Regions from separate parts of the Nocardia canadensis genome, predicted to be linked through region 1. Evidence: riboswitches for the same ligand, from Rfam matches in the RefSeq annotation. Region 1 holds a riboswitch; each other region holds the start of a gene.
The links. Region 1 has a riboswitch for S-adenosylmethionine ahead of Q7X29_RS07365 (bifunctional o-acetylhomoserine/o-acetylserine sulfhydrylase). Riboswitches for the same ligand answer to the same signal wherever they lie in the genome.

Region 1 (7,330 bases):
GCCCATGCCGGTCATCGGCGCGCGGCCGGTGCCGTGGTAATCGCCGCCCTGCCAGTCGGGGTCGGCCGTGATCACGGCCATCTGGGTGGTCTGGGTGCCGATCTGGTCGGCGGTGGCGCGGGCGCCGACGGCCAGCACCAGCGCGGCCGCCGACCGCCCCGGCTGTCCGACGATCCACTCCAGTACCCGCATGCCACCCATCGATCCACCGACGACGGCGGCCAGCCGCTCGATCCCGAACAGATCGAGCAGCTGCGCCTCGGCGGTGACCTGGTCGCGGATGGTCAGGTCGGGAAACCGCGAACCCCACGGCGCGCCGTCGGGCGCGAGCGAGGACGGCCCGGTGCTGCCCTTGCAGCCGCCGAGCACGTTGGTCGCGATGACACACCACTCGTCGGTGTCGATCGGCGCGCCGGGGCCGACCATGCCCTCCCACCAGCCGGGCTGGGCATTGTCGGCGCTGGCGATGACGTGGGAGTCACCGGTCAGGGCGTGTTCGACGAGCACCACATTGTCGAGTGCGGGCGAGAGCTCGCCCCAGCGCTGCACCGCCAGCCGCACATCGGGGACCACGGCGCCGTTCTCCAGCGCGACGTCCCCGATGGCGACCACGCCGAGTCGCCCGTCCGGCGGTGGCAGCAGGGCCACACCGGTTGCGGGACGGGCGATCGGCGATTCGGTGCTCACAGTCACGTGTTCGCCGCCGCGAAACCGGCGCGCAGATCCGCCAGGATGTCGTCGATGCCCTCGATGCCCACGGCGAGCCGGACCAGCCCCGGGGTCACGCCGGAGGCCAGCTGCTCCTCGGGCGTCAACTGCGAGTGCGTGGTCGACGCCGGGTGGATCACGAGAGAACGCACATCACCGATGTTAGCGACATGGCTGTGGAGGCTGAGCGCGTCCACGAACTTCTTGCCCGCGTCGACGCCGCCGCGCAGCTCGAACGCGACGATCGCGCCCGCGCCCTTGGGGGCCAGCTGCTTGGCCCGCGCGTACCACGGCGAGGACTCGAGACCGGCGTAGTGCACGGCCTCGACGCCCGGCTGCTCGGCAACGAACTTCGCCACGGCCTCGGCGTTGGCGACGTGCCGCTCGACCCGCAGGCTCAGCGTCTCGATGCCCTGGGCGATGAGGAACGCGTTGAACGGCGACACCGCCGCGCCCAGGTCGCGCAGCAGCTGCACGCGCGCCTTGAGCGCGAAGGCGGGCGCGCCCAGGTCGGCGAAGACCGCGCCGTGGTAGCTGGGGTCGGGCTCGGTGAAGCCGGGGAAGCGGGCGTTGCCGTCGGCATCGCGCACGGTCCAGTCGAAGGTGCCGCCGTCGACGATCACGCCGGCCACCGCCGCACCGTGCCCGCCGAGGTACTTCGTCGCCGAGTGCACGACGATGTCGGCGCCGTGGGCCAGCGGCTGGATCAGGTACGGGGTCGCGACGGTGTTGTCGACGATCAGCGGGATGCCCGCCTTGTGCGCGATCTCGGCGATGCCGGGGATGTCGAACACGGCACTGCTCGGGTTGGCGATGGTCTCGCCGTAGAACGCCTTGGTGTTGGGCCGGATGGCGGCCTGCCACTGCGCCAGGTCGTCGGGATCCTCGACGAAGGAGACCTCGATGCCGAGCTTGGGCAGCGAGTAGTGGAACAGGTTGTACGTGCCGCCGTAGAGGTGCGGGCTGGACACGATGTGGTCGCCCGCGTTGGCCAGGTTCAGGATCGCGAAGGTCTCGGCGGCCTGGCCCGAGGCCAGCAGCAGCGCCGCGACGCCACCCTCGAGCGCGGCGACGCGCTGCTCGACGGCGTCCTGGGTGGGGTTCATGATCCGGGTGTAGATGTTGCCCGGCTCGGCGAGACCGAACAGCGCGGCGGCGTGATCGGTGTCGCGGAAGGTGTAGGAGGTGGTCTGGTAGATCGGCAGCGCCCGCGCGTTGGTGGCCGCGTCGGGGGACTGGCCCGCGTGGATCTGCTTGGTCTCGAAGGACCAGTTCTCGGGCAGGGCAGAGTCGGTCATGAAAAGCTCCAGGGTTGTTCGCCGGTGTTTCGCGTCAGATGGGTTGGATCGACGGACAACAACACATGGGGGCCTCCTGCGATGCGCGCTTGCTCCCGGCCTTCGGGAGCCCGGTCATCACCCGGAGCACCCCACCGCAGCTGGAGGGTTGCCGACCAGCGAGCCGGGGCTTGGCACTGGTACTCATGACCTTGCCGACATGTTAACCGGCGATTGCGCCCGCGCGGAAACTTCCCCCGGTTTCATGCCGTGGATCACTCCGCCGCCGGTGTGCCGACCGCTGGCGTGTCGGGGTCCGGCTGGGCGCCGCAGATGCGCCGAAGCTCGTGGTAGGCGCGCAGAACGGCGTCGCGGGTGACCAGCGCGGCGGCCTCGGGGGTCGAGCTGAGCAACGCGTCCTCGACCGAGACGAGCGAGAGGTGGCACAGCATCTGCCAGGTGCCTGCCACCAGCCGGACCGAGAAGTCGTCCGGGGTCGTCGACATCCGCTCGGCCAGTCGCGCGCAGACCGCGATGTTCTTCTTCTCGGCGTACTCGAGTGCCCGCGCGTTCACGGCCTGGCTGGCGCGCATGATCCGCTGCATCTGCAGGAACTGACGCAGGAACCGCACGCCGTCGGCATCGGCCTCGGTGTCGATGACCTGCAGGTAGGCGCCACACAGCGCCTGTAGCTCGTTGTCGGTGCGCGGTTGCTCGCCCAGCGCGACGGCGACGGCGAGCCCGAAGTCGTCGATCGGGGCGAGCACGATGTCTTCCTTCATCGGGAAGTACCGGTTCACCGTGCGGGGGGAGACGTCGGCGCCCGCGGCGATCTGCTCGACGGTGGTCGCGTCGAAGCCCTGTGAGTCGCACAGGTTCAGCCCGATCTCCACGATCGCCGCCTTGGTCTGCAGCTTCTTGCGTTCGCGCAGGCCGGTCGGCGCGCGATCGGGCCCGGTAGGGGCTGCGGGTTCGGTCGTCCGGTCCGCGCTGATCGGAGTGGTCGAGTCCAGCATTCCTCCAGATTACCGTCCCACCCGATTCGTCTGTCCTCGCACGTCAAATGTCGCAGTCAGACATTTTGCTCTTGACGCCAATTGTCTCGCGGTGTCAGGATTGAGCGCGAGCCTTCGAGTGACTAGGAGTCCGCGGTGACCGGCACCGAAATAGATGCGAAACCTACTGAGGTACAACAGAGTTCGACACGCTGGTGGGCGCTCGCCGTGCTCGCCTCCGCGCAGTTGATGGTGATCCTCGACGCCACCGTCGTGACGATCGCGCTCCCGTTCGCCCAGAAAGACCTCGGCATCAGCGAGGGCGACAAACAGTGGGCGCTCACCGCCTACACGCTGATCTTCGGCGGCCTGCTGCTGCTCGGCGGCCGGATGGCCGACTACCTCGGCCGCAGGCGGATCTTCCTGATCGGCCTGGTCGGCTTCGCCGCCGCATCGGCCCTGGCCGGACTCGCCCAGGACGGCTTGCAGCTGTTCCTCGGGCGCGGCTTGCAGGGCGCGTTCGCCGCGCTGCTCGCGCCCTCGGCGCTGTCGCTGCTGTCGGTGACGTTCACCGACGTGAAGGAACGGGCCCGCGCGTTCGCGGTATTCGCCGGCATCTCGGCCGGTGGCGTCGCGTTCGGGCTGATCGTGGGCGGCGCGCTCACCGAGTACGTGTCGTGGCGCTGGACGCTGCTGATGAACACCCCGGTCGCGATCGTCGCGCTGCTCGGCGCGCTGGCGGTCATCGTGCGCGATGTGCCCGCGCCGCGCCTGGGCGGCTACGACCTGCCCGGCGCCGTCACGGTGACGGCGGGCCTGGTGGCGATCGTGTACGGATTCAGCCGGGCCGCCGAGGACGGCTGGCTGGCCGGGAGCACGCTCGGCCTGCTCGGGGTGGGCTTCGCGCTGCTGATCGCCTTCGTCGTCATCGAGGCGCGCTCGTCGAATCCGCTCCTGCCGCTGCGCATTCCGGGCGAGATCAACCGGGGCGGCGCGCTGCTGGCCGCGCTGCTGATCCCGATCGCCATGTTCGCGATGTTCCTGTTCCTGAGCTTCTACTACCAGAACACCCTCGGCTACTCGCCGCTGAAAGCGGGCGTCGCGTTCCTGCCGTTCCCGGTGGGCATCGCGGTCTCGGCCGGTGTCACCAGCGCGCTGATGCCCAAGCTCGGCCCGCGTCCGCTGATGGTCGTCGGCGCGCTGCTCGGCACCGTCGGCCTGCTGTGGCTGGCCCAGCTCGGCTACGGCGACGGTTACGCGCTGAGCGTGCTGCCCGCGCAGTTGCTGATCGCGCTCGGCATGGGCCCGCTGTTCGTCGGGATGCAGGCCGTCGCGCTGCATCAGGTCGACGCCGCGGACTCCGGTGTGGCCAGCGCCCTGCTCAACGCGGCTCAGCAGGTCGGCGGCGCGGTCGGCACCGCCCTGCTGACGACGCTGTCGGTGCAGGCCGCGAAGAACTACGCGACCGACAACCCGACCATCGACCACCTCGTCGAACGCGCCTCGATCTACAGCTACGATGTCGCGTTCTACGTCGGCGCCGGGTTCTTCCTCGCCGCCGCCGTGGTGATCGCGGTGATGATCAGGGACAAGCCGGAGAACCTGATCGAAGGCGACGAGCACGCCACCCGGGTGCCGGTCGCGGTCTGAGTTCGGAGCACCGGGCCCCGCACGCCGTTTCGGCAGGCGGGGCCCGCGTGTGTGCCGGGCGGCGGCGCGCGGGCCAGGCGATCGCAATTCGTTCGCAAGTGGGCGCCAATCGGCCGCGGTCACGCTCTGTGCATGACTATCGAGACCGCCGATGAGGCGAACAACACCGCGCTAGCGCATTCCGCCGACCGCACGTCGAGCTCCGTCCCGCCGGGGAGTCGGGATCGGGGCAGGGCAGTGGTCCTGGCCGTGGGCGCGGCCCTGTGGGCGGCGGGCAACCTCATGCATCCGCTGGAACACGCCGAGTCCTCCGAGCAGGCGGCCACCTGGGCGGCCGCGCATCTCACCTTCGCCGTCGGCGCGGTGCTGATGGCGGTCGGGCTGCCCGCGCTGATCCGGGCCATCCGCAGGCCGGGTGACGAGCGGGCGGGCAAGATGCTCACCCTCGCGCACGGGTTGCTGTTCGCCGGGCTGGCGGTGGTGATCCCGATCGGGGCCTATCACGAGGTGTTCGTCAGCACCCATCTCGACCACCACGCCGCGACCGAGATCGCCGACGCCTCGGCCGCGGTGCTCGCGCCGCTGTCGCTGGCGTTGCTGCTCGGGTTCGTGCTGCTCGCGGTGTACGCGCTGATCCGGCCCGCCGCCGTGTTCGGCCGCTGGTCCGGCGTGCTGATCATCCTGGGCACGCTGTCGATGACGGTCGCGGCGATGCTGCCCGGGGTGCTGCCCGGCGCGGAGGGCTGGTGGATCATCCCCGGAACCGTCGCCCAGGGTGTGGCGATCGGCCTCGCGGGGGTGCGTATCGCCAGGTAGATTGACCGCATCGAAGACGAAGGACCGTACGGCGGCACGCCCGCCGTACGCATCGAAGTGCTCGGCCCGTTGCGGGTCGAGGTGGGTGGGCGGCCCGCCGATCTGGGTGGACCGCGTCAGCGCGCGCTCCTGGCCCGTCTGGTGCTCGCCGGCGGCGAGGTGGTTTCGACCGATCGCCTGATCGACGACCTGTGGGCGGGCGACCCGCCGCCGAAGGCCCTGGGTGCCCTCCAGGCCCACATCTCCTACCTGCGCCGCGCCCTCGAACCCGATCGCCCGCCCCGCGCCCCGGCCACCGTGCTGATCTCCGAGGCCCCCGGCTACGCACTGCGGCTCGACCGGTCCGCGGTCGACGCGTGGCACTTCGAACGCCTGCTCGCCGACGGCGATCGCACCGATCCGGCGCAGCGCTACGCGGCGCTCGGTGCGGCCCTGGCGTGCTGGCACGGTGAGCCCTACGCTCCCTTCGCCACGGCCCACTGGGTCGTCCCGGAAGCCACCCGCCTGCACGAACTCCGCCGCGTCGCCGTCGAACGCCGCGCCGAAGCGGCCCTGGCGCTCGGCCGGTCGGACGAGGCCCTGGCCCTGCTGCACCCGCACGTCACCGATCACCCCGACCGTGAGAACGCCGCCCGCCTCCTGGCACTGACCCACTACCGCCTGGGCCGCCAGCTCGACGCCCTGGCCACCCTCCGCCGGGTCCGCGACTACCTGGACACCGAATACGGCGTCCGGCCCGGCCCGGCCCTCGCCGCCCTCGAAACCGCCATCCTCACCCACGCCCCGGAACTGGACCTGCCACCGACCCACTCGACCGCTGCGGCGCACCCCGCCGAGCCGATGCAGCAATCGACCGGGGCGGTGCACTTCGTCGAGCCGGTGCGGCAATCGACCGGGGCGGCGCACCTAGCCGAGCCGGTACCGGGATCGACCGGCGCGGTACACCCTGCCGACTCGGTGCAATCATCGGCTGGACCAGCCCAGACCGATCCGGTGCAACCGTTGGCTCGACAAGCGCGGCCGGGTCCGGTGGAACCGTCGGCTGGACCTGCGCGGCCGGGTCTGGTGGATTCGTCGGCTGGACAAGCTCAGCCCGCCGGTGGTGGGGAGTCGAGAGGCTCGGCGATCGGTTCGACCGAAGCCGTGCGGTCTGCCGACGGTAGGCCGCCGGTGACCTTCGCGGAGGCGGAGCCGCTCACCGACCACCGCGTCGGACACCCGGCGCGATCTGTCGGCGACGATGCCTCGGCGACCTCGGCGACCTCGGCGACCTCGGCGACCTCGGCGACCTCGGCGAGCGCGGCGAGCGCGGCGAGCGCGGGTGTCGGGGGAGTGGGTGCGGCGAAGGCCGCCGGGGCCGGCGGTGGTCCGGATCGGCCCGCCCCGCGAGCGCGGTTCAGCGCGGACGCGGTCGGCTACGACGCCGAACGGGCGGCGCTGCGCGCCGAGGCGGCCGAGGTGGTGGCGCACGGGCGGGCCCGGGTGGTGTGGCTGGAAGGGGAAGCGGGAGCGGGGAAGACGACGCAGAGTGAGGCCCTGGCCCAGGTGCTGGCCGGGGACGGGTGGACCGTCGCCGGGGCCGCGTGTCCGGAGGTCGACGGTGCGCCCGCGGCGTGGGCCTGGACGCATCTGCTCGAAGGGCTCGGCGCGGAGGCGGAGCGGGAAGCCGGTCCGTTCGGCATCGCGCGGGCGGTGGCGCGGGCCTGCGCGCAGCGACTGGTCGACGGGCCCGTGCTGGTGATCCTCGAGGACGTCCATCGCGCCGACAGCGCCACCCTGCAGATCCTGCGCCAACTGGTGGCGTGGCTGGCGCATCGCCCGGTCCTGGTCCTGGTCACCGCGCGCGGTGACGAGGCCGACGCGGGCGTGCGCGCCTCGGCCGCC
Region 2 (7,330 bases), 780 kb from region 1:
GGCCCTCCGAGATCAGCGAACCCCATTCGGGGGTGGGCGGTTTGGTGCCGTAGCCGAGGAAACTCAGCGACGACACCGCCAGTACCGCCATCCCGAATTCCACGGCGGCCAGCGCCAGCACGGGCTGGAACGAATTGGGCAGCACGTGCCGGGCGAGCACCGCGTACCAGCGCACGCCGGACGCGTGCGCCGCCTCGACATACGGCGCGTGCTGCACCCGCAGCACCTCCGAGCGCATCACCCTGGCGAAGTTGGCGATCAGCGAGATGCCGACGGCGAGCGCGACATTGCGGGTACCGAAGCCCAGCGCGGTCACCAGGGCCAGCGACAGCAGCAGCGCGGGGATCGAGAGCAGCACGTCGACGACCCGCATGATCGCGGTGTCGACGATCCCGCCCGCCGCGCCGGACAGCAGCCCGAGCAGCGAGCCGATCACCAGGGCGATCCCGACGGCGGTCAGGGTCGCGGTGAGCGAGAGCCCGGCGCCGTGCACCATCCGGGTGTAGAGGTCACGGCCGAGATTGTCGGTGCCGAACCAGTGCGCCGCGCTGGGCGCCTGGAACTTCTCGGCGGGCACGCCGGTCAGCGGGTCGCCGGAGGCGAACACCGACGGCGCCACCGCCCAGCCGACCGCGACGACGAGCACGACGCCCGAGAGCATCAGGCCCAGATGCCCGCGGACCCAGCGCGCCGCCGCGGCGGCACGGTGCGTCCGTACGTGGCTGTCGTCGGCCGCGTCGGGCCGCTCGGCGACCGTGCCACGGCGCACGAGGATGTCAACCATGGACGTTCCCTTCGGTCTCGATGGGCGGGGTGGGATCAGGCACTGTGCACCGCCTTCGCGGCAACATCGGCCTTGGTGTCCGGGAGCGCGGCGCGCGCGGTGGCCCGCCGCCTGCTCGCACCGGTGATGCGTGGATCGAGCAGCGGATAGAGCAGGTCGACGGTCAGATTCACCGCGACGAAGATCAGCGCGGACAGCAACACCACGCCCTGCACGACCGGGATGTCCTGGTTGAGCACGGCGGTCTGGGTCAGCCTGCCCACGCCCGCGCGGGCGAACACCGACTCCACCACCACCGAACCGGCGAGCATGGTGCCGACCAGCACACCCGCGATGGTGAACGCGGGCACGCTCGCCAGCCGCGCGACGTGGCGCCGCTGCACCCACCAGCGCGACGCGCCCTTGGCCAGCGCCACCTCGGCGAACGGCTGCCGCCAGGTCTGCTGCAATCCGGCCGCGAGCACCTGGGCGATCACCGCGCCGATCGGCAGGGCCAGGGTCAGCGCGGGCAGCAGGGTGCCGCGCAGCCCGGTCCCGCCGAACGCCGGGAACCAGTGCAGCCGGAAGGAGAACAGCTGCAACAGGATCAGGCCGGTCCAGAACGTCGGCACCGACACCCCCAGCGGCGGCAGCGCGTTGAGGGTGTTGCGCAGCCACGGGCGGCGGGTGTAGGTGGCGGCGAAGGCCAGCACCACCCCGCTGAGCGTGGCGAACAGCAGCGCCAGCGCGGCCAGCCCGAGCGTGGTGGGCAGCACGTCGCGCAGGGCCTCGGTGACCGGTTGGCCGGTGGTGATGGACCGGCCGAGATCGCCGGTCACCGCGTTGCCCAGCGCGGTCACGTACTGCTCCCACAGGGGCTTGTCCAGCCCGTAGCGCGCCTGCAGTTCCGCGATCGCCGCCTTGTCGACGGCGCTGCCGGGGCCGCCGCCGTCGGCGGCCATCGACACCGGGTCGGCGGGCAGCAGGTACAGCACGGCGAAGGAAATGGTGAACGCGGCCCACATCACCCAGATCGCCTGCAGCAGGCGCGAACCCACATAGCGGACCATGACTAGCGCCCGCTCAGCCAGGTATCGAAGAACTGCAGCCGGGCCGAGGCCTCGAACTTCAGATCCTGGGTGTTGGCGGCCGCGCCGATCGCCTGGGACAACTCGACGGTGGGCAGGTAGAGGCCGTTGTCGAGGATCAGCTGCTGCGCGGTCCCGAGCAGCGCGGCGCGGGCCGCGGGATCGTTGGTGGCCAGCTGCTTGTCGAGGGTCTCGTCCAGCGCCGGGATCGGGCCGCGCGCGTTGAGGTTGCGGCCGGTGAGCGAGAACGACGTGCGCAGGATGTCACCGTCGGCGCGGGTGGAGTTGCTGTAGAAGGAGTCGTAGTCCTTGGAGTTCATCTTGGCGGTGCTCTCCGGGCCCGAGACCAGATCGAGCGTCAGCTCGACGCCGACCTGCCGCAGCTGCTGCTGCACCAGCTCCAGGATCGCCTGGTTGCCCGCGAAGACCTGGCTGAAGGTCACCGAGAAGCTCAGGCGCTCACCGTTCTTCGCGCGGATACCGTCGGCACCGGGCACCCAGCCCGCCTGGTCGAGGATCGACTTCGCCTTGGCCGGGTCGTTGGGCAGCTTCGCCGACAGGTCCGTGTAGGCCGGGGTCGCCGAGGCCAGCGACGAGGTCGCGAACTTGAACTGCGGGCCGAGCACGGTGTCGACGAGCTGCTTGCGATCGAGCGCGGGCAGCAGCGCCTGGCGCACGGCCGGATCGCGCAGCGGGCCGCGATTGACGTTGAGCTGCAAGCCGAACGGCGTGCCGGGGTTGGAGGTGGACAGGATCCGGCCGTCGACGGCCTCGATCTGCGGCGCGTCCTGGGGCAGCGCGTCGCTGATCGCGTCGAGCTGGCCGGAGACGAGACTGCCGGTGCGCACGCCGGACTCGGGAACGACGGTGAATTCGATCCGGTCCAGGTAGGCCTCGCCCTGATGGCCGAACACCGCCGAGCCCCAGTGGTATCCGGCCCGCTTGGCCAGGGTCACCGAGACGTCCTGCCTGTAGGCGGCGTAGGTGAACGGGCCGCTGCCGATGTTGTCGCCCGCGCAGCGGGCCTCGGCCGGCTTGGCATTGGTCGCCCGGCCCAGGATGCCGAGCTGCGGCGTCGAGGAGGCCTGCAGGAACTGGGCGTTGGGCTGGCTGAACTCGACCCGGGCGGTGAGCTTGTCGACCGCCGTCGTGCCGACGTAGTTGGTCAGGTAGCTCGCGCCCAGCGGCGCCTTCGCACCGCCCAGCTCGACGATCGCGTCGAAGGTGTCGCGCACCGAATCCGCGGTCAGCGCGGTGCCGTCGCTGAAGGTGACGCCGTCGGCGAGGGTGAAGGTGAACACCTTGGCGTCGGGGCTGACCTCCCAGCTCTTGGCCAGCCAGGGGGTGATCGCGCCGGTCTTGGGGTCCTGGTCGGTGAGCGAGTCGACGATCTGGCGGGTGACGTAGATGGTCTGGTTCGACCCGGCCTGGGCCGGATCCGAGCACGACGGGGCCTGGGACAACCCGTAGCGCAGGGTGCCGCCGGGCTGCGGCGGACCGGCCTGCCCACCCGCGCCGCCGGTGTCGCTGCCGCACGCGACCACGGAGGTGGCGACAGCCAGGACGCCGACGGCGGCGGCGAAACGATGACGAGGACCGATCACGGGGTGACTCCAGAGAATTCGCGGCCTGCGGCCAGGGGACGGCTGGGAATGCGGCGGCGCAGTTCGGGCGCCACCTCGGCCTGGAACAGCTCGAGGCTGCCCAGGTAGTCGGTGTCGGCGCGACCGTCGCGTTCGGCGGAGAGATGGATCACCTCGTGGCCGAGCTGCTCGTGGTACCGGCCGACCTTGTCGATGACTTCCGGCGGGCTGCCGACCAGAGCGGAGCTGCGCGCGAGGAAGTCGTCGATGGTGTCGAACACCAGGGGCAGGCCCAGCTTTCGCGCCAGCGCGCGACGCGCCTCGAACAGCGGCGTGGAGACCGCTCTGGCCTGCTGGGAGGTGGCGGCGACGTGGAAGCCCACGGTGCCCGCGCCGACGAGCGCGTCGGCGGGGTCGCGGCCGTAGTGGGCCCAGCGCTGCCGATAGTGGCGAACCAGTTCGGCAGACGGCTCGATGGGGTTGGTGACGTCGGCCGAGAGCAGCGGATCACCGTGGCGCGCGGCCAGTTCCACCGACTCGCGGCTGGTCGCGCTGCCGTGCCGGATCCGGGCCTGCGCGGGGCCGTTGCCCTTGCCGATGATCAGCTCCAGCCGGCCATCCGCCAGGTTGTCCAGCGTCGCGTAGTCCTCGGACGCGCGCACCGGGTCGAACAGGCTGAGCGTGGTCACCGCCCGGGTCACCAGCGTGAACAACAGAAACTTCATGCGACAGCAGACCTCGCCACTCTTGCTCCTCCATCGAACCCGGCGGAAGCACCCACACCCGGGAACGGGCGGGTTGCTGCGACGTCATGGAGCCAGGTCTCTCGGTCGCTCTGGATGGTTGTGACCGACCACAGGGCCGGTACCGAATCAGCATGTGGCACTGCGGCGATACTTCACAACGGTAAGGATCAGCGTGAGCGCAGAGCTTGGAACCGGGGCGGCGCTGGTGCACACTGTCCGCGACGCGCCGACGAAACGACGCGCCTCACCTGCGCGGATTCCGCCGGATACGGGCGTAGCGTCGGATGTCTCCGCGTCGATGAGGAGTGCGTTGTGACCGTGCCGCGTCGTTTCACCGCCCTGACCACGCTGGCGGCCTGCGCCGCCGCGCTGCTGCTGGCCGCGCCCACCGCGGCGGCCGTGCCCGCGACGGTAACCAGGGATGCGCCCGCCGCCACCCCGACCGCCGGTCCCGGTGACCTGCTCGGCGCGTATCAGAGCGTCGTCGACACCCTGAAAGCGCTGGGCATCCAACCGTTCCTGTACCCGACGGTCGCCGCGAACTGCGCGGGCGACGGCCTCGGGCTCGTGCCCGCCGTCGCGGGCGCGGTGCCCGGCCCGTGGCCCGCCAACGCCGTGCAGATCCCCGGTCTCGACCTCACCGCCGTGAAATCGGGCCAGACGATGTTCACCTTCCTGCCCTACGGCCTGGCACCGGACACCGCGGCCACCGAGACCTCCGGCATGCAGGTGGCCTGGCTCAATATCAGCACCGGGCGCGGCGGGCTGGCCTCGATGGGCTCCATTGCCGACGTGGTGCGCGCGCTGGTCCCGCCCGAGGTCCCCGTCGAACTGCGCCCCATCGCCGAGACCGCGATCCGCGACTTCCTCTTCGCCGCCATCCCGGTCGGCGGTGTGCGGGCCGTCCCGGTCGACACCGGCCACGGCACCGTCCTGGCCGCCGTCTTCGGCACCACCGACAACGCGGGCCGCTCCTGCTTCTTCTTCCCGACCGTGGGGATCACCGAGGTTCCCTGAGGGCTCAGCGGGGACTCGACGGACTCGCACGCGCCGCCGCGCTCGGCGGCAAGCGGGTGGTCGACGCCACCAACGGCTTCGACGGTGTTCCTGGCCGCCATGCTGGTGCTGGTCCTGGCCGATGGATCAGCGCATGCGGCAGCCGCCTTCGCCGGGCACGCGCCGACGGCCCGATACGCACGCGCCTTCCACCGCCTGCGCGCGAAGGCCTTCGCCGACCCGATGTTCGAGGGTGGTCCCGCGGATCTGCTCTCTTCCTGCGTGGCGCCGGATCGCGTGGCGCCGGATCGCTTGGGGTTCGAGGATCTCGTGGCTGTGGCCGGATCTTCGTCGGGGCGGCAATCGCGATCTCGTCGACGGTATGTCGCGGCTGCGGCTGACCCTGACGACGAGCCGGGGGATGGGCGGCGAATTCTCGTTGCGGATCACCGATCGCTGAGCGCGGCCGGGCGCGTCAGGCGTGCTGGGCGCTCGCGGTCTCCGGCGCGACCAGTGGGCGCTGCTTCCAGCGCAGCGTGCCGGTGCGATGGCGGTAGTGCGACCGGGTCCACAGCGCCAAGTAGTGCGCCACGCCCAGCGGGTGGGCGAGCGCGGAGGTGAGGTCGGCGCGGGTCGGCCGCTGCCGGGTCTCGGTGGCGCGGGCGGCGAGGCGGCCCGCCACGGCGGCGAGGTAGCCGAGCAGTCCGGCGCGGCGGACCCGGCCGCGAGCGCAGAGCGCGGCCAGCGGCGGGATCCAGTAGGCCAGGGCCGCGAGCGCGCCCACCGCGGCGCCGGCGTCGACCCGGCCGCCGTAGGCCGACCACAGCCAGCGGGTGTAGCCCTCGGTGAGTTCGGCCGCGCCGTCGTACATCCGGGTGCCCGCGCTGGGGCCCGCGGCCACCAAAGCGGTGCGATGACCCGTCCGGCGCAGCGCTCGGGCCAGGTCGAGGTCCTCGGTGGCGCTGGCGGCGACGGCCGCGTGGCCGCCAGCGGCGCGATAGGCCGCGGCGTCGACGGCCAGGAACTGTCCGCACGCCACCGCGGTCGACGGGCGCAGACTGTGATTGGCCGGGCCGACCGGCAGCGTCGAGGCCCACGACCAGGCCAGCAGCGGCTGGACCAGGCGTTCGGTGGCCGAGCCGGACTCCTGCACCGGCCAGGCCGACACCAGACCGGCTCCACGCCTGCGCAATTCGGTGACCGCCGCCGCGATCGCGTGCGGGGCGAGCCGGACGTCGGCGTCGACGAAGACCAGGGCCGCGGCGTCGGTGCGGGCGGCCAGCCGCGCGCAGGCGGCGGCCTTGCCGGTCCAGCCGGGCGCCGGGTGGGCGGCCGAGCGCAGCACGGTGAACCGATCGTCACCGCCGATCGCGGCCGAGGCGGCTTCGTAGGTGTGGTCGGTGGAGGCGTCGTCGAGGATCAGTACGCGCAGCCGGGGGACGCCGGTCTGGGCGCGCAGGTCGCCGATCAGCTCGGGCAGGCGCTCGGCTTCGTCGCGGGCGGGCACGCAGACGGTCACCGGTTCGATCACCCCCGCGACCCGGCGCGGCAGGCTGCGCAGCGTGACCAGGTTGTAGGCGGCGGTGGTCGCGCCCAGCGCGGCGAGACCGGTGCCCGCCCAGGTCAGGTAGCGGCCCGCCGCGCCCATGTCAGCGGCCCAGCCTGCGGCTGGCGATCTCGCGCCACATCTCCTGCGGCGAGAAGCCGCCGCGCGGCGCGTTCGGCGGGCCGGGGTTGCGGTCGCGGAAGGCCAGACCGGCGATCAGCGCGGCGACGGCGAGGGTGATGCCGCCGACGATGCCCGCCCAGCCGGCGAAGGAGCGGGTGTTCGGGTCGGCGTACTTCACCTCGGCGCGCAGGGTCGAGGTCTCGCCCGCGGGCAGCTTCCAGGACACGGTGTTGTCGCCCTCGCGGGTGCCGTTGGTCTTGGCGACGCGGGCCGGGAACGCGATGGAGAACTGCACGTCCGAGCCGTGCGGCGGCACCGACTCCAGGTCGACGCGGCCCTTGAGGCTCACCAGATCGCCGGTGCGCTGGAACTCGAGGGTGAACATGCCCTGGGTCTGATCCGACAGGCCGCCGAGCTGGCCGACCTCGCCGAAGGACAGGTCGTCGAAGAACACCTGGGTGCCGACGAAACCGTCCTGGTTGTAG
Region 3 (7,330 bases), 690 kb from region 1:
GGCGGGCCGGTAGCCGAGCTCTAGTTCGTACCTGGACACGCGGTAGCCGCGATTGCCGTTCTGCGGCAGGTAGGCGTCGATCGGTTCCTCGTAGAACTTGCTCCGCATCAGGCGGCTCCGCGCTGCCTCGACTCCGACGTCGAGGCGGTACCGGTCCACGGCGAGATGGGGTTGCCCCACCAGCGGGTCGACGGCGGGACCACGTCGCCGCGCATCACCAGGGACGCCGGTCCGATGGTGGCGCCCGCGCCGATGTGGGCGGCGGGCAGGGCGACGCAGTGCGGGCCGAGAGTGGCGCCCGCGTCCAGTGTCACCGTGTCCATGGACATGATGCGGTCGTGGAACAGATGGGTCTGCACCACACAGCCGCGTTCCACGGTCGCGCCGTCACCGAGTGTCACGAGGTCTGCCTCCGGAAGCCAATAGGACTCGCACCATACCCCGCGGCCGATCTTGGCACCGAGTCCGCGAAGCCACAGATTCATTACGGGAGTACCCGTGGCGGCGCGGGCGAACCAGGGTGCGGCGACGGTCTCGACGAAGGCGTCGGAGACCTCGTTGCGCCACACGAACGAACTCCACAGCGGATGCTCCACGGCCCGAATCCGCCCGACCAGCAACCACTTCGCGGCCACCGCGATGGCACCGGCCACCGCGCCGGCGGCCATCAGGACCAGGCCGGACAGCAGTGCCGCGACCAGGTAGTCGGAATGCTGGGCGATCAGGGCCAGCACGAACAGCACGCCGAGGCCGATGGCGAAGGTCACCATCACCGGGATCAAGCGGCAGGTCTCGACGATCGCCCTGGCCACCTTCAGCCGCAGCGGCGGATCGAAAGTGCGTGAGGTGTCGCTGGATTCGGCGGCCCGGCGTAGTCGCACCGGCGGGCTGCCCAGCCACGACGAGCCTGCCTTGGCCTTGCTCGGCGCGGCCGAGAGCACCGCCACCAGGCCGTTCTTGGGCACCCGCCGACCGACCGCGGTCATGCCGGAGTTGCCGAGGAAGGCGCGCTTGCCGACCTTGGCCTCGCCGATGCGCAGCCAGCCGCCGCCGAGTTCGTAGCTGGCGATCATGGTGTCGTCGGCCAGGAAGGCGCCGTCGGCGACCACGGTGAACTTGGGCAGCAGCAGCACCGTCGACGCCTCGACGTTCTTGCCGATCCGCGCGCCGAGCAGGCGCAACCACAGCGGGGTCAGCAGGCTGGCGTAGAGCGGGAACAGGAAGGTGCGGGCCGAATCGAGCAGGCGTTCGGTGGCCCACACCTGCCACCCGGTCCGGCTGCGCACCGGGTGGTAGCCCTCGCGCAGGCCGATGCCGAGCAGGCGCACGGCGATCACGGTCGCGGCGGCGTAGACGGCGAGGCTGAGCAGGGTGGCCACCGGCAGGATGGCGAAACCGCGCAGCGCGGCGGCGCCGATGGTGGTCTCCTCGCGGACCCACCAGGCGATGAAGGTGCCGCCGACGGCCAGGCCGAGCACGGGCATCGCGGCCAGCGCCATCGAGGACAGGCCGAAGACGATCAGCCAGTGCCTGGCGCGTTCGGGGGAGTGATCGGGCCAGCGGCGTGGTGCCTTGCCCGCCTTCGTCGCGGGCGAGCCCGCCCATTCCTGTTCGGCCTTGACCTTGCCCGATACCGCGGAACCGGGGGCGATCTCGGCCTTCTTGCCGATCTTGGTGCCGGGCAGCAGGATCGAGCGCGCGCCGATCACCGCGCCGTCCCCGATGGTGATACCGCCGATGTGCACGACGTCGCCGTCGACCCAGTAGCCGGACAGATCCACCTCGGGTTCGACGCTGGCGCCGTCGCCGAGTTCGAGCATGCCGGTGACCGGCGGCAGGGTGTGCAGGTCGACGCCCTTGCCGATCTTGGCGCCCAGTGCCCGCGCGAACGGCACCATCAGCGGTGCGCCGGAAAGGCTTTCGGCGCCACTGGCCTCCGACAGGCGTACGGCCGCCCACAGGCGCAGATGTACCCAGGAGCCGCGCGGATAGGTGCCGGGGCGCAGGCCTGCCAGCAGCACGCGCGCGCCTGCTACGCACAGCGTCATCCGGCCCAGCGGCGAGATGAACAGCACGAATGCCAGCACGATCCACCACCAGGACAGCCGCGGCAGCCACGGCAGCGAGGCGGACCAGCCCGCGATCGCCGACACCGCGGCCAGCCAGGTGACCCACTGCAAGCCGGTGAGGGTGGTCAGCGGGAGGGTGGCCAGCACCTGGGTGATCTGCGCGCGCAACGGCGTCGGCGCGACGACGCGCACGTCGACGGCCGCCACCGGCGCGCTCCCGTCGAGCAGTTCGACGAGCGAGCCCAGGCGCGGATGGTCGTAGAGATCGGCGACGGTGACGTGCGGATACCGCTCGCGCAACGCGCCGACCAGCTGGGCCGCCGCCAGCGAGCCGCCGCCCAGGTCGAAGAAGTCGGCGTCGAGATCGGCGGCCTCGGCGCCGAGGATGGCGTCCCACAGCCCGGCCACCCAGGCCGCCGTGCCCGCGAGACCGGACGGGGCCGGTTCCTCGGTGCTCGGCAGCGGCCAGGGCAGCGCGTCGCGGTCGACCTTGCCCGAGGTGCGGGTCGGCAGGTCGGGCACGACCGCGAGGCGGGGCACCAGCGGGGCCGGAAGCTGTTCGGCCAGAATCTCTCTGGCCTTCTTGACGTCGAAGTCGGGGCCGGCGCCGGTGAGGTAGCCGACCAGGATCTTGTTGCCCGCCTTGGTGGTCCGGATGGCGGCGGCAGCGCCGCTGACCCCGGGTAGATGCTGGAGGGCGTTGTCGATCTCGCCCAGCTCGATGCGGCGGCCGCCGATCTTGATCTGGTCGTCGGCCCGGCCGAGGAAGATCAGACCCTGGTGATCGTTGCGAACCAGATCACCACTGCGATAGGCGCGTTCCCAGCCCAGCGAAGGCAGCGGGGCGTACTTCTCGGCGTCCTTGGCCGGGTCCAGGTAGCGGGCCAGGCCGACGCCGCCGATGACGAGTTCGCCGGTCTCGCCCTCGGGCACGGGATTGCCCTGCGGGTCGACGACCGTCAGGTCCCAGCCGTCCAGCGGCAGCCCGATGCGGATCGGCATGCCGCCGTCGAGCAGCGCGGCGCAGGCGACGACCGTGGCCTCGGTGGGGCCGTAGGTGTTCCACACCTCGCGATCGGCGCCGCCGGCGAGCCGTTCGGCCAGCTCCGGCGGGACGGCCTCGCCGCCGAAGATCAGCAGGCGCACCGAGTCCAGCGCCTCGGCGGGCCAGGTGGCGGCCAGCGTCGGCACGGTGGAGACGATGCTGATCTCGCGGCGCATCAGCCACGGGCCCAGGTCGGCGCCGGTGCGGACCAGGTCGCGCGGGGCGGGGACCAGGCAGGCGCCGTGGCGCCAGGCCAGCCACATCTCCTCGCAGGAGGCGTCGAAGGCGACCGACAGCCCGGCCAGCACCCGGTCGCCGGGGCCGATCGGGGCGCGCTGCAGGAACAGTCGGGCCTCGGCGTCGACGAAGGCGGCGGCATTGCGGTGGGTGACCGCGACGCCCTTCGGGGTGCCGGTCGAGCCGGAGGTGAAGATGATCCAGGCGTCGTCGGCGGGAGTCGGCAGGGTGTTCCAGTCCGAGGCGGGCGTGCGGCCCGCGGCGGCGGTGGCCGACTCGATGCCCGCGGCCGTGGCCAGCGCGCTCACCCTGGCCTCGCCGAAGACCAGCCGGGCCCGCTCCTCCGGGTCGTCGGCGTCGACGGGAACGTAGGCGGCGCCGCAGTAGAGGACGGCCAGGATCGTGACGTACAGCGCGGCGCTGCCCGAGGGCATCCGCACGCCGACCCGGTCGCCGGGGCGCACCCCCGCGGCGGTCAGCTCGGTCATCCTGGCCTCGATCGCGGCGATCAGCTCCATGTAGCTGAGCACGACGGTGCCGTCGTCGATCGCCGGTGCGTCGGGGTGGGCCAGGGCGGTGCTGGTCAGGATGTCTACCAGGGTGCGCGGCGGCGCGGCCAGATCGGCGCGCAGGAGTGGATCACGCAACCGGCTCGCCGGGTCCTCAGTGCGTGGCTCGAGCATGGCGCTCAGTCCACCTCTCATCGGTCGACCCCCATCGGTGGTGTTTGTTGTTTCACGGGCGGGTTACCGGAGGGCAAACGGGATGGTCACCAGATGCCAACGGTACTCGGAGAAGGTGTGGCCGGACGGCAGCGCGAGGCGTGCCGCCGGCGCCGATCACGACGGCGAATCCGGTGATTCGCCGAGCGCGGTCAGCGTCAGCCGGTGCAGGGTGCGCTGTTCCTCGGGATCGAGCCGCTCCAGCACGCGCGCGGTGGCGTCGGCGATGAGGCGGTCGGTGCGCTTGCACTGCTTGCGCCCGGCGTCGGTGATCCGCAGCCGGTATTTGCGGCGGTCCTTGCCGTCGCGGGTGCGTTCGACCAGGCCGGCGCGTTCCAGCGCGTCGATCAGCCGGACGACTTCGCTGCGGTCGATGCCGAGGGCGTCGCCGACCTTCTTCTGCGTCAGGTCGGCGTTCTCCTCGATGAAGGTGAGCACCCAGTGATCGCGCAGCGGGACGTCGATCTCGGCGTGCAGTGCCTTGGTGAGCCGTCCGAGCGCGTACACCGGATAGCGCGGCAGGCCGCGGACGGGGTTCGAGTTCGTGGACATGATCGGCAACCCTAACAGATAGTGGGGGAACTCAATCATTTGGGTCATCCATCATGGATGAGGCAGATTGTTGGGCGATTCGCGGGCGGGTGGCAATCCGGCGGCAATCGGGTCTCGGCCGGGATGTCCGATTCCTTTGTGGCCGTGAGGATTACCTTTCGGATGTCGGAACCGGTCACGGCGCGGGTCGGTGGGGCGGGTCGTCGCCGTCGCGAGCGCGGCGGGTGCCACCGGTTCCGACGGGCCGATCGTGGGTGGTTGACAGCTCGCCGGATCGTCTGCCACTCTCGAAACAGGTCACGAGTACCAGCGACAAGCCCCGGCTAGCTGGTCGGCAACCCTCCTCCGCGGTGGGGTGCTCCGGGTGACGACCAGGCCGCCGTCCGCAGTGGGCGCGGCAAGCGCGGACTCGCAGCACCCTTTTCGGGAACGAGTCCCTGAGCCGACGGGATTTCGTCATGACCGCAGTAATCGACCCCACCTGTGCCCTGGCCACCGTCTCCGGTGCGGACCTGCGGGTTCCGCTCGTGCAGGGCGGGACCAAGGACTACGCCAACTTCGACTACGCCGCGAGCGCACCGGCCTTGCAGCAGGTCACCGACCGGATTTCCAAGCTGCTGCCGTACTACGCCAGCGTGCATCGCGGCGCCGGATACGCCTCGCGGATCTCCACCGAGTGCTACGAGGCGTCCCGTGGCGCGGTCGCCCGGTTCCTCGACGCCGCCGACGACCAGGTCGTCGTGTTCACCCGCAACACCACCGATTCGCTGAACCTGCTGGCCGGCTGCGTGCCCGGCGAGACCGTGGTGCTCGATATCGAGCACCACGCGAACTTCCTGCCGTGGACCGCGCACGGGCGCCGGGTCGTGCGGGCCGCCGATACCGTCGAGGAGACGATTCGCCGGGTCGTCGCCGAATTGTGCAGCAAGCCCGCCGCTTTGCTCGCGGTGACCGGCGCCTCCAACGTCACCGGTGAGGTGCTGCCGCTGGAGCGGCTGGCGACCATCGCCCACCTGTGCGGCGCGCGGATTCTCGTCGACGCGGCGCAGCTGGCGCCGCATCGCCGGATCTCCCTGCGCGAGACCGGCGTCGACTACCTCGCCTTCTCCGGGCACAAGCTGTACGCGCCGTTCGGCGCCGGTGTGCTGGTCGGTCGGCGGGACTGGCTCGACGCCGGCGAGCCGCACCTGGCCGGTGGTGGCGCGGTGCGCGAAGTCGGTGTGGCGCAGGTCGACTGGGCCGCGGCGCCGCAGCGGCACGAGGCCGGTTCGCCGAATGTGCTCGGCGCGGCCGCCATCGCCGCCGCCTGCGACGCGCTCGCCGCGATCGATCCGGAGGAGCTCGTCGCCCACGAGCGGTTCCTGGCCGACCGGTTGCGCGACGGGCTGGGTGCGATCCCGGGCGTCGAGCTGATCCGCATCTGGTCCGACAGCCCGGACTGTGTCGGCATCGTCGCCTTCACCGTGGCCGGCTATGCCCCCGGTGAGGTCGCCGCCTACCTCTCCGCTGAACACGCCATCGGTGTCCGCGACGGCCGCTTCTGCGCCCACCCCCTCCTCGCGGCCCTCGGCCTCGACGCCGCCCTGCGCGCCAGCATCGGCCTCGGCACCACCGCCGACGACGTGGACCGCTTGATCACCGCCGTCGCCACCCTCGTCGAATCCGGCCCCACCTGGACCTACGCCGCCACCGACGGCCTCTGGAACCCCACTCCCGAAACCCGCCCCCTCTCCGGCGCCGCCCTCACCGGCGCCGCCCCCTGCCTCATCGGCTGAGCCGCCACGGTGCGGTCGGACGTGCGTGTCCGGCCGCACCGCTCTGTCCCCATCGGGAATGTGCCCCGGTGATCCCTACAAGAACTGCGCTGCCGCGCGCGCCGCGGGCGCGGCGCCGCTCCACCGTGGCGAGCCCGGCTACAGATCCGGCTTGGACGCCGACGGTGACGGTATCGCTTGCGACAGGGGCTGACCTGCCGATCGGCGCCCCGGCTCGCGCAGCGGCGTTGTCAGGTGTCGAGGGCGGTGGGGCGGTGGTATCTGCCGTTGTAGTAGAGGAGGGGGGCGGCGGACGGGGATTCCCTGGTGTCGTCGTGGACTCGGGTGACCAGGCCTACGGCGAGGGTGTGGTCGCCGATGTCGATGAGTTGGTGGAGGGTGGCGCGGAGCCAGATGGGGGTGCCGTGCAGGACCGGTTCGCCGGTGTCGAGGGTGGTCCACAGGGAGCGGTCGGTGAAGCGGTCGGCGGCGGTACGGGAGAAACGGTGGGCCAGGTGGTGCTGGTGTTCGCCGAGGAAGTGGATGACGACCGAGTCGGCCGCGCGCAGGGCCTCGATGCTCGAAGACGTATGGGCGATGTTGAACGACACCAGCGGCGGTTCCAGCGACAGTGAGGCGAAGGACGTCGCCGTGAAGCCGACGGGGCCCGAGTCCGCTCCGATCGTCACCACGGTGACGCCGGCCGGATAGTGCCGCATCGAGGCCCGATACTGCTCAGCGGTGATCCCGCTCAGATCATCGGGGACGACCAGTTCGGCCGGAATACGTCGCGCATCACCCACCGCCCCAAACTACGCCTGCGGCGCGACCGCACCCATCGCCCGGTCGTCGCGCTGTGCGCCGATCGCGCCGGCCTTGTCTTCGGTGAGCACGCGGAACGCGAACACGACCTGCCACAACCCGATGAACAGGGTGGGCAGCCGCTCATAG
Region 4 (7,330 bases), on a different contig from region 1:
GGGGCAACGAGCTACAGGATTTGTACAGCCAAAAGGGTGGCACCACCTACGGCGACATCTTCATGATGAATCTCGATGACCTCGACGACCCGGCCGGCCAGCTGCGCGAGATCGCCGAATCCGGAAGTAAGTGGTTCGACAACGGGAGCGGACCACAGCAGAGTTCGACCGATCTGGATCGCCTGTTGCACCACGAGGAACGGCACTCCCAGCAGTGGGCGGAGAAGGGATACGCAGGCATGATCGGGTCGGTGGCCTGGTCCGGTCTGAAGGCGTGGTGGACCGACAGTGACGACGAGATCGAAGAAGACGCGGGCCTGCACGACGGGGGATACAAGAAATGATTCGCCGGCCCGCCGTACTCGTCGCCATCGCTGCGCTGCTGACCTCCTGCGGCATATTCGGCAAAGACCAAGTGGACCTGCGGCCAGGACTACCGGATGCCTTCGGCGCGCGGATCACCGATAGTGAATTGCGGATCTGGACCGGATCGCGGTGCCTTGGCGCCGAACGGGCCGTTCTCGCCTTCGAGCCGAGCCACTCCGCGCTCATTCTGGTTCCCGCGAGCGGAGCGGGAACCGATATCGAGTATTTGACAGTCGGACCGAACCCCGGCTGGAAGATCGCGGAGCCGCTCCCTCCTGGCTTCGAGTGGAGAAACGAGAGAAAGCTCTACCTCACGCAGATCGACGCGGGTTCGGGCGTGGCCGCCGACATCGAGACCATTGTGCGGGACTCCGCGGCGCACCCCGCCGATACCTACTGGTTCCAGGGAGTGGGCTGGCTGAACGCGGCCGATGTCGCCGCGCAGGACGGGAAGACCTTCCGCTCCTTCTGCAGTCCCCACCCGCTGTAACAACCGATCGAAAGCCCCAGGACGGCCGGCCGAGTCTCGTTTCGAGAGGCTGACCCGGGGCATTCGCGGACTCAGCGCAGGGCGTGGTCGAGGTCGCCGAGGAGGTCCTCGATGTCCTCGAGGCCGATCGAGATGCGGACCACGCCGTCGGAGAGGCCGATCGAGGCGCGGCCTTCGGGGCCCATCGCACGGTGGGTCGTCGTGGCGGGGTGGGTGATCAGGGTCTTCGCGTCACCGAGGTTGTTGGAGATATCGATGATGCGCAGGCGGTTGAGGACCTCGAAGGCGCGCTTCTTGCCGTCGTCGCCGGCCAGTTCGAAGGTGACGACCGTGCCGCCGCCGGACATCTGGGCGGTGGCGAGGGCGTGCTGCGGGTGGGACTCGAGGAAGGGGTATTTCACCCAGTTGACCGACTTGTTCGTCTCCAGGAACCGGGCGACCCGCAGCGCCGACTCGGTGGACTGGCGCACACGCAGCGGCATCGTCTCCAGGCCCTTGAGCAGGGTCCAGGCGTTGAACGGGCTCAGCGCGGGGCCGGTGTGGCGCATCAGGTTCTTGACCGGGCCGTCGATGTAGTCCTGGGCGCCGAGGATTGCGCCGCCGAGCACGCGGCCCTGGCCGTCGATGTGCTTGGTGCCGGAGTAGACCACCACGTCGGCGCCGAGTTCGAAGCCGCGCTGCAACAGCGGGGTGGCGAAGACGTTGTCCAGCACCACCTTCGCGCCCGCGGCGTGCGCGAGCTCGGTGACCTTGCGGACATCGACGAGGGTCTGCATCGGGTTGGCCGGGGTCTCGAAGAACACGGCCTGGGTGGGGACCGAGAGCGCCTGCTCCCACTGCTCGAGGTCGTCACCGTCGACGAAGACGGTCTCCACGCCCCAGCGCGGCAGGATCTCGTTGCACACCACGAAGCACGAGCCGAACAGGCTGCGGGCCGCGACGAGGCGATCGCCCGCCTTCAGCAGCGCGCCCAGCGCGGTGAACACCGCGGACATGCCGGAGGCGGTGGCGAACGCGGCCTCGGCGCCGTCGAGCAGCCGGATGCGCTCCTCGAACATGGCCACGGTCGGGTTGCCGTAACGCGAGTAGACGAAGTGCTCGACCTCGCCGGTGAAGGACGCCTCGGCGGCCTCGGCGCTCTCGTAGACGAAACCCGAGGTCAGGTACAGCGCCTCGGAGGTCTCCTCGAAGCCGGAGCGGCGCAGGCCGCCGCGGACGCCGAGAGTGGCCGGGCCGACGCCCTCGGGCAGTGGCTTGTCGAACGAACCACCGGTGATCATGCTGTTCTCCTTATGCCTGACGCCACGGCAGGCCGACCGCGCGCCAGCCGACGCTGCCGCGCTGCCCGAACGCGTCGGGACCGCCCTCGAAACCGTCCAGCACGTTGTAGGACGGGGTGATGCCCGCCGCGGTCGCCACGGTCGCCGCCCCGATGGAGCGCTGGCCGGAGCGACACAGGAACACCACCGGCGCGCCGTCCGGCCGATCACCCAGCGCCTGCTCGAGCTGCGCGCCGAAGTTCGGATTGCGGGTTCCGGTGCCGTCGACCCACTCGATGAAGTGGGCCGGGCGCTCGATCGAACTGGTGTCGGGGATACCGATCTGCGCCCACTCGCCTTCGGTGCGCACGTCGACCAGCACCGCGTCGGGGTGCTCGGTCAGGATCTCCCACGCCTTCTCAGGGGTGATGTCGCCGGCGTAAGTCATGTCGAAACCTCCTGCGTGAATCCGCTCTTGCCGTGCCGGTTGTCCGGGCACACGGCCAGGTCGTCACCCGGAGCACCCCACCGCGGAGGAGGGTTGCCGACCAGCGAGCCGGGGCTTGGCGCTGGTACTCATGACCTTGCGATCTGAGATTGCCCCGGCACAGGTCACCGTGTCAAACAGTGCTACGGAGTGCAGACCAGCCAGGTGCCGTCCACCCTGGTCAGGTTCCAGGTGCTGGTGGCGGACGTGTCGCCGATCTGCACGGTGGCGTCGATCTTGGCCCGGTCGCCGTTCACCGTCGCCTTGTCGAAACTCTTCTTGTCGATCGTCACTGCCGATTTCGGGCCGCCGAGCCGCTCCGACAGGCCGGATTTCTCCTCGTCGAAGCCGGGGCAGGCGACACCGGCCGGCGGACGCAGCTCGCTGCGCGAGCGCGCGTCGATATAGTTGGTGACAGCGGCGGCGAGACGGTCGGCCTCTGTGACATTTTTCTCAGCGGGCGAGAGCAGACCGCCGAGCACGATGCCGATGAGCACGATGACCGCGATCACCGCGGCCGCGACGAACGGGACGATGGAACGCTTGTCGGTCTGATCCACCACGATGGGCTGGTCGTCCGAGCCTGTCTGCTCCTCGTTCATGCTGTAATCCTGACAGACCCGGTGCGGGCAACCACACCGCACGCCGGGTGGCCACAACGCCGCAGATAGAATCGCCAGAATGCGGTGCGCTGCCGACTCGGAAGGCAGCTGCCAGCAGCCGGATCGTCAACTTAGCCTAAGCTAAATCGACGCCGTCAACAGTTCTCGACCAAAGGGTGCGCGTAGAAAATGACCGAACAGAGTGCAGCGACCCGCCCGCTCCGCATTGCGATCGTGGGCGCAGGACCGGCCGGTATCTACGCCGCCGACGCATTGATGAAGTCCGATGCCGATGTCAGCATCGACCTCTACGAGCGCATGCCCGCGCCCTTCGGCCTGATCCGCTACGGCGTCGCCCCCGACCACCCGCGCATCAAGGGCATCATCACCGCCCTGCACAAGGTCCTCGACAAAGACCAGGTCCGCCTGCTCGGCAACATCGACTACGGCACCGACATCACCCTCGACGACCTGCGTCAGTTCTACGACGCGGTCATCTTCTCCACCGGCGCCAACGCCGACCGCGCCCTGCCCATCCCCGGCATCGACCTCGACGGTTCCTACGGTGCCGCCGACTTCGTGTCCTGGTACGACGGGCACCCCGACGTGCCGCGCTCGTGGCCGCTGGACGCGGAGAAGGTCGCCGTGCTCGGTGTCGGCAACGTCGCCCTCGACGTGGCGCGCGTGCTGGCCAAGACCGGTGACGAGCTGCTGCCGACCGAGATCCCGCCGAACGTCTACAAGGGGCTCAAGGCCAACAAGGCCGTCGAGGTCCACGTCTTCGGGCGCCGTGGCCCCGCCCAGGCCAAGTTCACCCCGCTCGAGCTGCGTGAACTCGACCACTCGCCGACGATCGAGGTCATCGTCGATCCCGAGGACATCGACTACGACGAGGGCTCCGAAGCCGCCCGCCGCAACTCCAAGCAGGTCGACATGGTCGCCAACACCCTCGAGCAGTGGGCGATCCGCGACCAGGGCAACCGCCCGCACAAGCTGTTCCTGCACTTCTTCGAGTCCCCGGCCGAGGTCATCGGCGAAAACGGCAAGGTCGTCGGTCTCAAGACCGAACGCACCCAACTCGACGGCACCGGCAACGTCAAGGGCACCGGCGAGTTCAAGCAGTGGGACGTGCAGGCCATCTACCGCGCCGTGGGGTACCTGTCGCAGAACATCACCCAGCTGCCGTTCGACGACCAGGCGGGCACCGTGCCCAACGAGGCAGGCCGCGTGATCTCCGACGAGACCGCCGAAGGCTCGGCCCGCTTCATGCCCGCCACCTACGTGACCGGCTGGATCAAGCGCGGCCCGGTCGGCCTCATCGGCCACACCAAGGGCGACGCCAACGAGACCATCGCCTGCCTGCTCGACGACGCCAAGGACTTCACCCCGGCGCCGCAGCCCGAGCTGGACGCGGTCACCACGTTCCTCGAGGGCAAGGGCATCCCGTTCACCACGTGGGCGGGCTGGTACCGCCTCGACGCGCACGAGCGCGCGCTGGGCGAGCCGGAAGGCCGTGAGCGCGTGAAGGTCGTGGAGCGCGAGGACATGCTGCGCGCTTCCGAGCCCAACAAGGTCTAGCCTCGGACGTCGGAGCCGAACTGTTCCATTCCGCCGAACTCGAGGCATTCTGTACAAGTGTTCGATGCCCACGTCCACATCATCGATCCGCGGTTCCCGCTGATCGAGAACGAAGGCTACCTGCCTGACCCCTACACCATCGCGGACTATCGAAAGCGTATGGAGCACTTCCATGTTCGCGGTGGTGCGGTGGTCAGCGCGTCGTTCCAGGGGTCCGACCAGTCGTATCTGAAGGCCGCGCTGGCGGCCCTCGGGGACGGCTGGGTGGGGGTCACCCGACTGGATCTGGATGCCACCGACGACGAGATCATCGAATTGGATCGCGCCGGCGTGCGCGCGCTGCGGTTCAACCTCAAGCGCGCCGCCGCCGACATCACCGAGATGACGTTGCAGGCGCTGCGCGCGCACGAGCTGGCCGGCTGGCACGTGGAGCTCTACATCGACGGCCAGATGCTGGCCTCGCTGCAACCGGTGATCTCCAAGCTGCCCGCGCTCTCGATCGACCACCTCGGCATGTCCGAGGAGGGCCTGCCCTACCTGCTGGACCTGGTCGATCGGGGCGCGCGGGTGAAGGCCACCGGTTTCGGCCGGGTCGACATGGACGTGGCCGAGACGCTGCGCCGGATCCACGCCGTCAACCCGGGCGCGCTGATGTTCGGCTCCGATCTGCCCGGCACCAGGGCGGGCAGGCCGTTCCGGGACGCCGACGTGGAACTGATCTGGCAGGTGGTCGGCGCCGACCTGCACGCCGTGCTCGAGGACAACGCCAGGGAGTTCTACCGGCTGCCGGTCGCGGACCGGCCCGCGGCCGATCCCCTGCCGACCACGCCGATCCCGCGCACCGACAACCCGACGGTGCCGATCCCCCGCGACGAACTGCCCGGCGCGGGCGAGCACACCCGCCCGCTGCCGGTCATCGAATAGCTCAGGCCAGGATCGCGCCGGTGAACCAGACACCGGCGGCGATCAGCGCGCCGAACAGCTCGACCAGCATCGACAGGCCGACGCCCTTGAGCGCGTGTAGCGTCGCGGGCCAGGCCAGGTCGTTGGTCTTGAGCCGGTACAGCTCGGCCAGGTACACACCGAGCACGAAGCCGATGAACAGGCCGACGATCGGGATGACGAAGAACCCGGCCACGCCGAGGATCGCGCCGCACAGCAGCGCCTTGTTCGACACCCCCGCGTCCCGCATCCGCCTGCCGGGCCAGGTGTACTTCACGACGCCGGAGATGACCAGCGCCACCGTGGCGATCGCGAGCACCGTCCATGCGGCGCTACCGCCGGTCATGAAGGCCCACACCGCGATTGCCGCGAAAATCAGGATGACGCCTGGCAGGATCGGAACGATCACACCGACGAGGCCGACCAGAATGACGAGGCCTACGATGACCTCACCCCACACGCTCACTACCGGGTTCCTCCCATTGTGACGCCGAGTCGCGCCACCCGGGATTCTCGCCCATGCCCTACCCGGCTCGCCATCCCGACGCTATTGTCGGAGTGTCAATACCGTTCGACGATGAACAGAGGTCAGGTGTGAGCGAGCCTTGGCGAGCGAACCAGAAGCACAGCGCGCGATCGCGCATGACGAAGCCGAGCGCCGGCGAGGTGCAGTCGTGAGCGAGTCCACCGCCAAGCAGGGGCCCCTCGCGGGTATCAAGGTCATCGAGCTGGCCGGCATCGGGCCGGGTCCGCATGCCGCGCTACTGCTGGCCGACCTCGGCGCCGATGTGGTCCGCGTGCAGCGTCCCGGCATGATGCCCGGATTCATGGAGCGCCCGCAGTGGCGTGGCCGCACCATCGTCGAGGCGAATCTGAAGGATCCCGCCGACGTCGCCAAGATCCTCGACCTGGTCGAGCGGGCCGATGTGCTGCTGGAAGGCTTCCGCCCCGGCGTCACCGAGCGCATGGGCCTCGGCCCCGACGACGCGCTTGCCCGCAACCCGCGCCTGGTCTACGGCCGGATGACCGGCTGGGGCCAGTACGGTCCGCTCGCCGATCGCGCGGGCCACGACATCAACTACATCTCGCTGACCGGCGTGCTCAACGCCATCGGCCGCAAGGGTGAGCGGCCGGTGCCGCCGCTGAACATGGTCGGCGACTTCGGTGGCGGCTCGATGTTCCTGGTGTTCGGCGTGCTCGCCGCGCTGGTCGAGCGGCAGAGCTCCGGGCAGGGCCAGGTGATCGACGCCGCGATGATCGATGGCGCGCTCGCCCTGTCGCACATGATGTGGGGCATGCGCGGGGTCGGTCTGTGGTCCGACGAGCGCGGCACCAACCTGCTCGACACCGGCATGGCCTTCTACGACACCTACGAGACCTCCGACGGCAAGTACATGGCCGTCGGCGCGATCGAGCCGCAGTTCTACGCCCAGCTGCTGGCCGGGCTGGAGATCGACCCGGAGGGTCTGCCGATGCAGCTCGACCCGAACGGGCAGGACCAGCTGCGCAAGCTGTTCGCGGACAAGTTCAAGACCAAGACCCGCGACGAGTGGGCGGCGATCTTCGACGGTACCGACGCCTGCACCACCCCGGTGCTCACCTTCAC

Region 2: linked by a shared signal. The riboswitch ahead of Q7X29_RS03860 (LLM class flavin-dependent oxidoreductase) and the one ahead of Q7X29_RS07365 (bifunctional o-acetylhomoserine/o-acetylserine sulfhydrylase) in region 1 are both predicted to bind S-adenosylmethionine.
Region 3: linked by a shared signal. The riboswitch ahead of Q7X29_RS04285 (aminotransferase class V-fold PLP-dependent enzyme) and the one ahead of Q7X29_RS07365 (bifunctional o-acetylhomoserine/o-acetylserine sulfhydrylase) in region 1 are both predicted to bind S-adenosylmethionine.
Region 4: linked by a shared signal. The riboswitch ahead of Q7X29_RS32815 (rhodanese-like domain-containing protein) and the one ahead of Q7X29_RS07365 (bifunctional o-acetylhomoserine/o-acetylserine sulfhydrylase) in region 1 are both predicted to bind S-adenosylmethionine.

The regions. Positions count from the first base shown of each region.
Region 1 covers NZ_JAVCWB010000002.1:908,737-916,066, forward strand. The annotation lists gene metX (homoserine O-acetyltransferase MetX) at 1-693, opposite strand, end outside; gene Q7X29_RS07365 (bifunctional o-acetylhomoserine/o-acetylserine sulfhydrylase) at 690-2,006, opposite strand; SAM riboswitch class IV at 2,087-2,197, opposite strand; gene Q7X29_RS07370 (TetR family transcriptional regulator) at 2,261-3,001, opposite strand; gene Q7X29_RS07375 (MFS transporter) at 3,209-4,630, shown strand; gene Q7X29_RS07380 (hypothetical protein) at 4,763-5,446, shown strand; gene Q7X29_RS07385 (BTAD domain-containing putative transcriptional regulator) at 5,504-7,330, shown strand, end outside.
Region 2 covers NZ_JAVCWB010000002.1:125,067-132,396, forward strand. The annotation lists gene Q7X29_RS03845 (ABC transporter permease) at 1-784, opposite strand, end outside; gene Q7X29_RS03850 (ABC transporter permease) at 820-1,833, opposite strand; gene Q7X29_RS03855 (ABC transporter substrate-binding protein) at 1,836-3,455, opposite strand; gene Q7X29_RS03860 (LLM class flavin-dependent oxidoreductase) at 3,452-4,159, opposite strand; SAM riboswitch class I at 4,187-4,280, opposite strand; gene Q7X29_RS03865 (hypothetical protein) at 4,493-5,197, shown strand; gene Q7X29_RS03870 (glycosyltransferase) at 5,652-6,824, opposite strand; gene Q7X29_RS03875 (LppM family (lipo)protein) at 6,826-7,330, opposite strand, start outside.
Region 3 covers NZ_JAVCWB010000002.1:219,795-227,124, forward strand. The annotation lists gene Q7X29_RS04270 (M1 family metallopeptidase) at 1-108, opposite strand, end outside; gene Q7X29_RS04275 (Pls/PosA family non-ribosomal peptide synthetase) at 108-4,034, opposite strand; gene Q7X29_RS04280 (MarR family winged helix-turn-helix transcriptional regulator) at 4,191-4,625, opposite strand; SAM riboswitch class IV at 4,921-5,035, shown strand; gene Q7X29_RS04285 (aminotransferase class V-fold PLP-dependent enzyme) at 5,084-6,400, shown strand; gene Q7X29_RS04290 (excalibur calcium-binding domain-containing protein) at 6,459-6,593, shown strand; gene Q7X29_RS04295 (flavin reductase family protein) at 6,631-7,098, opposite strand; gene Q7X29_RS04300 (DUF998 domain-containing protein) at 7,192-7,330, opposite strand, start outside.
Region 4 covers NZ_JAVCWB010000010.1:2,065,658-2,072,987, forward strand. The annotation lists gene Q7X29_RS32800 (hypothetical protein) at 1-344, shown strand, start outside; gene Q7X29_RS32805 (hypothetical protein) at 341-856, shown strand; gene Q7X29_RS32810 (O-succinylhomoserine sulfhydrylase) at 928-2,136, opposite strand; gene Q7X29_RS32815 (rhodanese-like domain-containing protein) at 2,147-2,563, opposite strand; SAM riboswitch class IV at 2,582-2,699, opposite strand; gene Q7X29_RS32820 (Rv0361 family membrane protein) at 2,746-3,204, opposite strand; gene Q7X29_RS32825 (FAD-dependent oxidoreductase) at 3,394-4,782, shown strand; gene Q7X29_RS32830 (amidohydrolase family protein) at 4,840-5,706, shown strand; gene Q7X29_RS32835 (DUF456 domain-containing protein) at 5,708-6,190, opposite strand; gene Q7X29_RS32840 (CaiB/BaiF CoA transferase family protein) at 6,399-7,330, shown strand, end outside.